2 regions of the Labrenzia sp. VG12 genome follow, and region 2 is predicted to be linked to the other one. Evidence: predicted binding sites of a transcription regulator. Region 2 holds the regulator's gene; the other holds the start of a gene.
What was found. The regulator PhoB, encoded in region 2, activates phosphate uptake and scavenging genes when phosphate is short. The targets are predictions, from matches to a motif close to TGTCATNNANCTGTCAT.
Positions count from the first base shown of each region.

Region 1: CHH27_RS17585 (esterase-like activity of phytase family protein) is a predicted target of PhoB. The motif match lies at 1,224-1,240, and genes of this name have one in related genera.

Region 1 is NZ_CP022529.1:3,811,487-3,815,789, forward strand. Features, by position in the region: gene CHH27_RS17585 (esterase-like activity of phytase family protein) at 1-1,145, opposite strand, end outside; gene CHH27_RS17590 (multidrug effflux MFS transporter) at 1,384-2,583, shown strand; gene CHH27_RS17595 (arsenate reductase ArsC) at 2,635-3,144, opposite strand; gene CHH27_RS17600 (helix-turn-helix transcriptional regulator) at 3,163-3,498, opposite strand; gene CHH27_RS17605 (pyridoxal-phosphate dependent enzyme) at 3,652-4,303, shown strand, end outside.
Region 2 is NZ_CP022529.1:5,770,423-5,774,725, reverse strand. Features, by position in the region: gene CHH27_RS26665 (aspartate aminotransferase family protein) at 1-801, opposite strand, end outside; gene CHH27_RS26660 (GcrA family cell cycle regulator) at 1,230-1,760, shown strand; gene phoB (phosphate regulon transcriptional regulator PhoB) at 2,206-2,904, opposite strand; gene phoU (phosphate signaling complex protein PhoU) at 2,985-3,680, opposite strand; gene pstB (phosphate ABC transporter ATP-binding protein PstB) at 3,711-4,303, opposite strand, start outside.

The DNA of each region.
Region 1 (4,303 bases), 2.0 Mb from region 2:
GCGCCGGTATCCTTGTAAACGGCGACAAAGTTGCCGCGCTCGGAATTGACGAAGATCAGCGTTTCACCACCGAATTCCCCGACGGCGACGCCTTCCGGCTCGGTGCCCTTCTTGTGGGCGCGTTTGGCCGGGTAGTGACCGTGTGCCATTCCCAGATGTTCCATCTGGTTGCCGCTGTCGAACAGGACGTCACCCTTGGTGTTCCAGATGGTGAAGCCACGGGACCCGCCCTCATAGTCGCCTTCGTTGGCAGTGACAAAACGCTCGTCGTCGATCCAGGCAACGGCATCCGGTTCGCGGCGGACATCCACAGTGCTTCCGGAGGCATCGCTCATGCGTGCCTTCTTGACGGGGATGTTCTCAGCGGAAGCTGCTCCGGCGGAGAAGCTGGCAACAACGTCGCCCGAGGCCAGGTCGACAATGGCAAGATGGTTGTTTTCCTGCAGCGTCACGACAGCCTGGTTCCGGGAGTTGATGGAAACGAATTCCGGCTCCGGATCGGTCGAGGCAACGTCGGCAAGACCGGTCAGATCGACAATGCGAACCGCATCACAGTTGGTCGGAACACCATTTTCATCCAGATCGAAGATAGCCAGGTGACCGGCCGGCATCTGCGGGATCACGCCGTCATTGAGGTCTTCGTCACGTTCGTTTTCAATTGCAATGGCAACGAACTTGCCGTCCGGGGAGACCGCAACGCTGTCCGGCTGACCCTTGGCGTCACACGTTGCCGTAATGCCCATGTCGGCAAGCGCGATCACGGCCAGGTGGCCGGACGCATTGACGTAGTCTTCACTGGTGTTGACACCGGCATAGGCAGCCGCCTCACCGACGGCAACGGAGGTCGGCTCACCGCCAAGCGCCACACGGGCCTTCGGCTGGATATTCAACGGGTTCGCCGCGTTGACGAAAACAATGGCATCACCCGGGCTGTCGGTGAACGCCAGCGTCCGGCCATCCTTCGAAGCGTAAATGATCTCGGCAACTGTTTCCGTTGCCTTGTCGGCACCTGCCGGCAGGGTCTTGTAGACCGGGTAGGTGTTGATGCGCTCGAAATAGTCGGCCTGTGCTGCCGAGACGGTCCCGAGACCGAACAGAACGGCAAGGCTGACGCCTTTCAAAAAACGCCCGCGAAGGTTCGCCATGACACTAGCTCCCACGAATAGTTGGGTTGAAGGTGGCGGCAAGCTAGTGGTCGTCCTTACAATATCGGTGACACTTGCATGAAGCTTTCATGACATGCCGCCGGACTTTTTTTTGCCACACCTCTTGAAAGCCGGCACCCAAATTGCCACTTGTTTCCTTCTGGACGTGGCCGGCTCTTTTTCCATTCTCCAGACCTCCCTTTCTGCGCCCCCTGGCGCCTTTTTATTGGAAAATCTTATGCAGATCGGATACGTGCGCTCCGCCGTCGTGCTGGGGCTGTTGGCCGCTGTCGGCCCATTTGCGATAGACCTCTACCTGCCGGCCGTCGGCGAAATCGTCGACAGCCTTGAGACAACAGATGCCGCCGTGTTCATGACCTTTACGGTCTATTTCATCGCCTTCGGCTTCGCCCAGCTGATCTATGGTCCGCTTGCAGACCGGTATGGCCGCAAACCGCCGGTGTTTCTGGGTCTTGCCATCTTCATCCTGGGCTCGTTCCTCTGCGCCACCGCAGCTGATGTCTCAGCCCTAACGATCGGGCGTTTCGTCCAGGCGCTTGGTGCGGCCGCCCCAATGGTGATCGTGCGTGCGGTGGTACGTGACCTGTACACGGGAACGGAAGCAACACGGCTGATGGCTCTGATCATGCTTGTCTTCAGCGTCTCACCGATGCTGGCCCCCTTGACCGGCAGTCTGATCATCGAATTCGGCAGCTGGCGTCTGATCTTTATCGCGCTTGGCATCATTGCCCTGGCCGCCGTGACGCAGATGGCCCTCCTGTTGCCGGAAACCCTGCCGAAGGACCAGCGCGCAAAGATCGACCCGACGGCAATGATCCGCAGCGCCGTTTACCTGCTGAAGGACGCCAAGTTCATGGGCCTGACTCTGATCGGCGGCTTTTCCCTGGCAAGTTTCTTCGTGTTCATTGCCGCGGCGCCGCTGGTCTACATGACCCATTATGGCCTGAGTCATAAGGGTTTCAGTCTAGTCTTCGCCCTGAACGCGGTCGGTTTCTTCGCCTCATCGCAATTCGCGGCAATGCTCGGCCAGCGCTTCGGCATGGCGCGTGTTGCCCTTCTGGCGGTGATCGGCTTTGCGGCGTCGACATCGCTGCTGACGCTGTTGGTCTGGAGCGGCATCGACGACCTGCCGGTGCTGATGGCGCTGTTCTTCATCGGCAACAGCTGTCTCGGCCAGGTGATCGCACCTGTGATGGTCATGGCCCTGGAAGACCATGGCGAACATGCCGGCATGGCCTCTTCGCTGGGTGGCACCTTTCAGATGGTGGCCGGCGGCGTGATGATCCTGATCTGCAGCCCGTTTTTCGACCGGACGGCGCTGCCTTTGACAGGTGCTGTGGCCGCCTGTGCGCTGATCGCCCTCGCGATTGCACTGGTGACCCTGCGCCCGCAACCTCAGGGACGGACCGCCGCCTGAACTGCCGTCTTGTCCGCTGAAGCCGCCTGCGTCAAGCAGGCGGCTTTTTCTTCATGCGACCTCTTCGCCCGCCTTGCCGATTTCGTCCAGTTTCTTCTGCAAGGACAGTCTGTCCAGTGACGACATTGGCAAATTAACAAAAACCGAGATGCGGTTGTTGAGCATGCGGAAGGCATCGCTGTAAGCAAGCCGACGTTCTGTCTCGTTGCCTTCAACCGCAGCCGGATCAGGCAGCCCCCAATGGGCGGACATCGGCTGCCCCGGCCAAACCGGGCAGGCTTCCTTTGCCGCGTTGTCGCAGACAGTGAAGACGAAATCCATTTCCGGCGCGCCCGGCTCAGCGAATTCGGCCCAATCCTTGGACCGAAAATCTTCAGTCTTGAAGTTGAGCTTCTTCAGAAGTTCAAGAGCTTCTGGCTTCACGCTACCAGCCGGATGAGAGCCAGCCGAGAAGGCCCTGAAACGCCCCTGCCCGTCCCGGTTGAGAATGGCTTCCGCCATGATGGACCGAGCAGAATTGCCGGTGCAGAGGAAAAGTACGTTGTAAACACCGTCCGACATGGCGGTCTCTCCTGTAATTTACAGTTTACGGCAGGTGATTGCTTCCAAGGCCTGGGCACATAACTCCGGATGGCCGCCACAGCAGTCCGCCACCAGGAACGTCAGCAAGTCCTGCGTTCCGTCCAGATCCGCGAAATAGCGGATCGACCGACCCTCACGTTCATTGCGAACCAAGCCGGCCTGCAACAACACCGAGAGGTTTGCCGACATGGTGTTTTGGCGGACGCCCAGCGCCTCGCCAATGTCGCCCGCACTCATGCCTTCCGGGCCCGCATTGATCAGGAGCCGGAAGACTTCCAGCCGGGTCTTTTGACTGAGCGCACCAAAAGCGCTTAAGGCAGAATTTATATCCATAAATCATGATATATTGATATTTTAGGGAAATAGCAAGCCTGCTCTTCCGCTACGGCATGCACTTTCTCTTGTCAGAAACCGTCATATGAAGGCAGAAGACTTGAAATTGATCGTCGAGACTGCTGACCTGCCAACGTGAAAGGGTCGGACCGCATGCAATCAATCACCAATCCATGGCGCGGCAAGGGACTTCCGGCAGAAGCAGAGCTGGCGGACGGGACCGTTTCCGAACATCCGGAGATGGCCGAGACCTTTCTTGAGCGCAGCCTGGACAAGAGGCCGACGCCCCTGCTCGATCTGCCGGAACTCGCATCGGCCTGTGGCATCGGAGCCCTTCATGTCAAGGACGAACGCGGCCGCATGGGGCTTGGCAGCTTCAAGGCGCTCGGCGCTGCCTATGCGATTGCCAAGCGGGCCGGGCAAAAGCTCAAGGACGGCAGCGCAAGTTCCTATGAAACTGCACTGGAAGGCACGACCTTTGTCTGCGCCAGCGCCGGCAATCATGGCCTGTCACTGGCCGCCGGCGCCCCGGCGGTCGGGGCAAAGGCCGTTGTCTTTGTTGCAGAAACGGTTCCGGAAGCATTTGTCGTCCGCCTTCAGCTGCGCGGCGCCAAGGTGATCAGGGCCGGCGCCACGTATGAAGACAGCATGCTGGAAGCTGAAAAACAGGCGTTGGAAAACGGCTGGATCCAGATACCCGACAGCACCTGGCCGGGCATGACGGAGGCCGGGCGCGATGTCATGGAAGGTTATCTGATCATGGGCCTCGAGATTGCCGATCAGATCCCGGCGCCGCCGACCCATG
Region 2 (4,303 bases):
CGGTGCCAGCGCCGCGGCCGTTTCAGCGGTCGCAAGACAGGCGCCCATCGGGAAGCCACCACCGATACCCTTTGCGATCGCCATCAGGTCCGGCTCGACATCCGTCCATTGATGCGCAAACAGCTTGCCCGTGCGGCCGACACCGGTCTGGATCTCGTCGAAGATCAGCAACAGGTCATTGTCGTCGCACAGCTTGCGCACCGCGCGCAGGAAATCGGTCGGGATTTCGCGAATGCCACCCTCACCCTGGATCGGCTCAAGACAGATCGCAGCCGTTTGCGGGCCGATGGCCGCCTTCAGGGCTTCCAGGTCGTTGGCGGGCACCTGGTCGAAACCGGGCGCCTTGGGGCCGAACCCTTCCAGGTATTTCGCCTGACCACCGGCAGCAATCGTTGCAATGGTCCGGCCGTGAAAGGCCCCCTCGAAGGTGATGATGTGAAAGCGTTCAGGCTGGCCCTTGTCATACTGGTAACGACGCGCGCATTTGATCGCCGCTTCCATGGCCTCGGCGCCCGAGTTCACGAACAGGGCCTTTTCGGCAAATGTCGCCTCGCACAGACGCTGCGCCAGCCGTTCCCCTTCCGGGATCTGGTGCAGGTTGGAAATGTGCCAGAGCTTGGCGGCCTGGTCCTGGAGGGCTTGCACCAGATGCGGATGGCTGTGGCCGAGAGAATTGACCGCGATGCCGGAACCGCAATCGAGGAATCGTCGGCCGTCTTTCGTGACAAGCCAGACACCTTCCCCATGATCGAAAGACAGGTTCGATCTTGCGTAATTTCCGAATAGTGCAGTCGCGGACATAACCTCTTTTATCTCCTCAAGAACGCCCAAATGGCCCCAACGTCACCTTGACGCGGGACCGGCACCTTGTCAGATGCGTTCGGGCCAAAACGCAACGTGCCGCCCGATGAGGCGGCACGCAGCGGAAGTCTTATACACCGCCCCCACCATGGACTGTCAATGGAAATGCCGCTCCAGGGTCGCCGAGGACAGATTTCGTAAAAGTCTCAAGGGCATCGCTTATTTGGGGAAAAGTCCCTTCATCCCCAACTGGTTTGGGTCAAACGGTTGCCTGATAAATTAACGTTATTGTAACCTCTGGGACATCGAACACGAGATCTCGTGCGGCAAATCACTTAGAGGCACTAGATATGCCATACTTAGGCATGCACGCGCATGCTTAACACGGGGTTAATGGCCGCAAGGCGGTCAAATAAAAGGGTGCGGCAATGAGTTGGACAAACGAACGGGTCGAGCTTCTCAAGAAGCTTTGGAGCGAAGGCTTGAGTGCAAGTCAGATCGCTGGCGAACTGGGTGGTGTGACCCGAAACGCCGTGATCGGCAAAGTGCATCGCCTTGGCCTGTCCGGTCGCGCGAAATCCTCTTCCTCCAGCGCCAAGCCGCGCCGGCCGCGGACGGCCGCTCCCAGCAGCGCTGCTCCCAAGAAGCCAACGCAGCAACCACAGAGCATTGGTGCGACGGCCCTGAAAGCCGATATCACGCCGGCTCCGGTTGTCGAAGCCAAGCCGGAAATCGAACCGATCGCCGATGTGGTGCCGATCTCCCAGCGGGCAACGATCCTGACGCTTACCGAGCGGACCTGCAAATGGCCGATCGGCGATCCGGCGACCGACGACTTCTATTTCTGCGGCCGCCAGTCCGAAGCCGGTGTCCCCTATTGCACCTACCACTGCAAGATCGCTTACCAGCCGGTCGCCGACCGTCGGCGTGACCGCAAGGTGGTCGCCAAGGCCGGATAACGGCAGCACCTCAAAGGGCTGCCCTTGTTGAAAGCCCGCCAATCGGCGGGCTTTTTCTTTTTGCGGTTTTTGGCGGCAGGAAGCTGCCGTTTCCGCCATCGTCGTGCCACGGCCAGTCCATGGCGTCCATGCCAGTGCCTTTGGCGAACGTATGGCCCTGCGCAACCGGACCGTCACGGCGTGGCTTGCCGGATCAGGTCCGGCAATGACGGAGCTGAGGCTGGGGTCCCTGTCATGGCCTTCCTTACCTCACTTCAGCCACGCAACGCGTCTGCCGGGATCCTGAAAGCCCAGCGTTCGCCCCTGACCAAATTTGAGAGAAACCGAAAGCTCGCCGGTCCTGGATTTCCGCTTCGCTGCATCCGGAATGACGATGAACTAGGAATATCAAATACAAAAGCCCGCCAAGGGCGGGCTTTTAGATGTCTTGCTCCACGGTCAGCGCTCAGGCGCTGGCCGAGAACTGGTCATTGAAGGCGTAACCGGCACCGCGCACAGTGCGGATCGGGTCCTTGGCCTTGCCCCGGTTGAGCGCCTTGCGGAGCCGGCCGACATGAACGTCCACGGTGCGTTCGTCCACGTAGACATCATGGCCCCAGACACCGTCGAGCAACTGCTCGCGCGAGAAAACGCGGCCGGGCGACGTCATCAGGAATTCCAGAAGGCGGAATTCGGTCGGACCAAGATGGATTTCCTTGGTGTTGCGACGAACCCGGTGCGTTTCCCGGTCGAGCTCGATGTCGCCGGACCGCAGCATGGTCGACACCACTTCCGGGCTAGCCCTGCGCAGGATGGCGCGCACGCGTGCCATCAGTTCCGGAACGGAAAAAGGCTTTACCACATAGTCGTCGGCGCCGGTCGACAGGCCCCGGATGCGCTCAGCCTCTTCGCCGCGGGCTGTCAGCATGATGACAGGCAGACGCTCGGTATCTTCTCGCGCGCGCAGACGGCGGCAGAGTTCAATACCGGACAGGCCCGGCAGCATCCAGTCGAGCAGAAGCAGGTCGGGCAGGCTTTCCCGCAGGCGGATTTCGGCCTCGTCCCCACGGACACACGATTCAACCGCATATCCTTCGGCTTCCAGATTGTATCTCAACAGAAGGCTGAGGGGTTCTTCGTCTTCGACGATGAGCACCTTCGGCATGCATTCGCTCCAATTTCAGCAACCGGCGCAGGGTGAAGGTTGTTGCGCCGGTCGGACCGCTACCGCGACAGGTGTCGAAACTAGGCCGCGCCCGTCTCGTCCACCTTGGCGCGTTCTTCCGGCAGACGATCGCCGGTCACCATGTAGTAGACGTTTTCCGCGATGTTGGTCGCGTGGTCACCGATACGCTCGATGTTCTTGGCGCAGAACAGCAGATGGACGCACTGGGTGATGACCCGCGGGTCTTCCATCATGTAGGTCAGCAACTCGCGGAACAGCGAGGTATAGATCGCATCCACTTCAGCATCGGCTTCCTGGACCTTGCGCGCCGTTTCCGCGTCCTTGCGGGTATAGGCGTCCAGAACCTGCTTCAGCTGAGACAGCGCCAGTTCGGTCATGTGTTCCACACCGATGGCGAGTTTCTTGGACTGCAGATCACTGTCGATGGCGATCACGCGCTTGGCCACGTTTTTGGCCAGATCGCCGACACGTTCCAAGTCGTTGGCAATACGGGTTGCAGCCGTGACTTCCCGCAGATCCTGCCCCATGGGCTGACGGCGCGCGATGATCTCTATCAGCTTGATCTCGACTTCCTGATGCAACGCGTCCAGGCGCACATCGTTCGCGATCGTGGTCTTGGCCAGATCCAGGTCCTGCGAAACCAGAGCATGGACCGCGTCGGCGAAGGCTTTTTCTGCCAGACCGCCCATTTCGGCGATCTTGCCGGCCATAGCCGTCAGTTCCTCGTCATAAGCCGAGACTGTATGTTCAGACATCCTGTGTCCCCTTCAGAATTCGAAAAGCGCTTAGCCGAAGCGGCCAGTGATGTAGTCCTGCGTACGCTTGTCCTTCGGGTTTGTGAAGATGTCCTCGGTCGGACCTTCCTCAACCAGAATGCCAAGGTGGAAGAACGCGGTGCGCTGAGACACACGAGCAGCCTGCTGCATGGAGTGCGTCACGATCACGATCGTGAAGTTTTCGCGCAGTTCGTCGATGAGCTCTTCAACCTTGGCCGTTGCGATCGGGTCCAGTGCAGAGCAAGGCTCATCCATCAGGATGACTTCCGGGCTGACGGCGATGGCACGCGCGATGCACAGGCGCTGCTGCTGCCCACCGGACATGCCGGTGCCCGGCTCGTCGAGACGGTTCTTCACTTCTTCCCAGAGGCCGGCCTTCTGCAGGCTCGAGGCGACGATGTCGTCAAGCTCGGACTTGTTCTTGGCAAGGCCGTGAATGCGTGGACCGTAGGCAATGTTGTCGTAGATCGACTTCGGGAACGGGTTCGGCTTCTGGAACACCATGCCGACCTTGGCTCTCAGCTGCACCGGATCGACCTTGGGATCGTAGATGTCCTCGCCGTCGATCTTGATCGAACCTTCCACGCGGCAGATGTCGATCG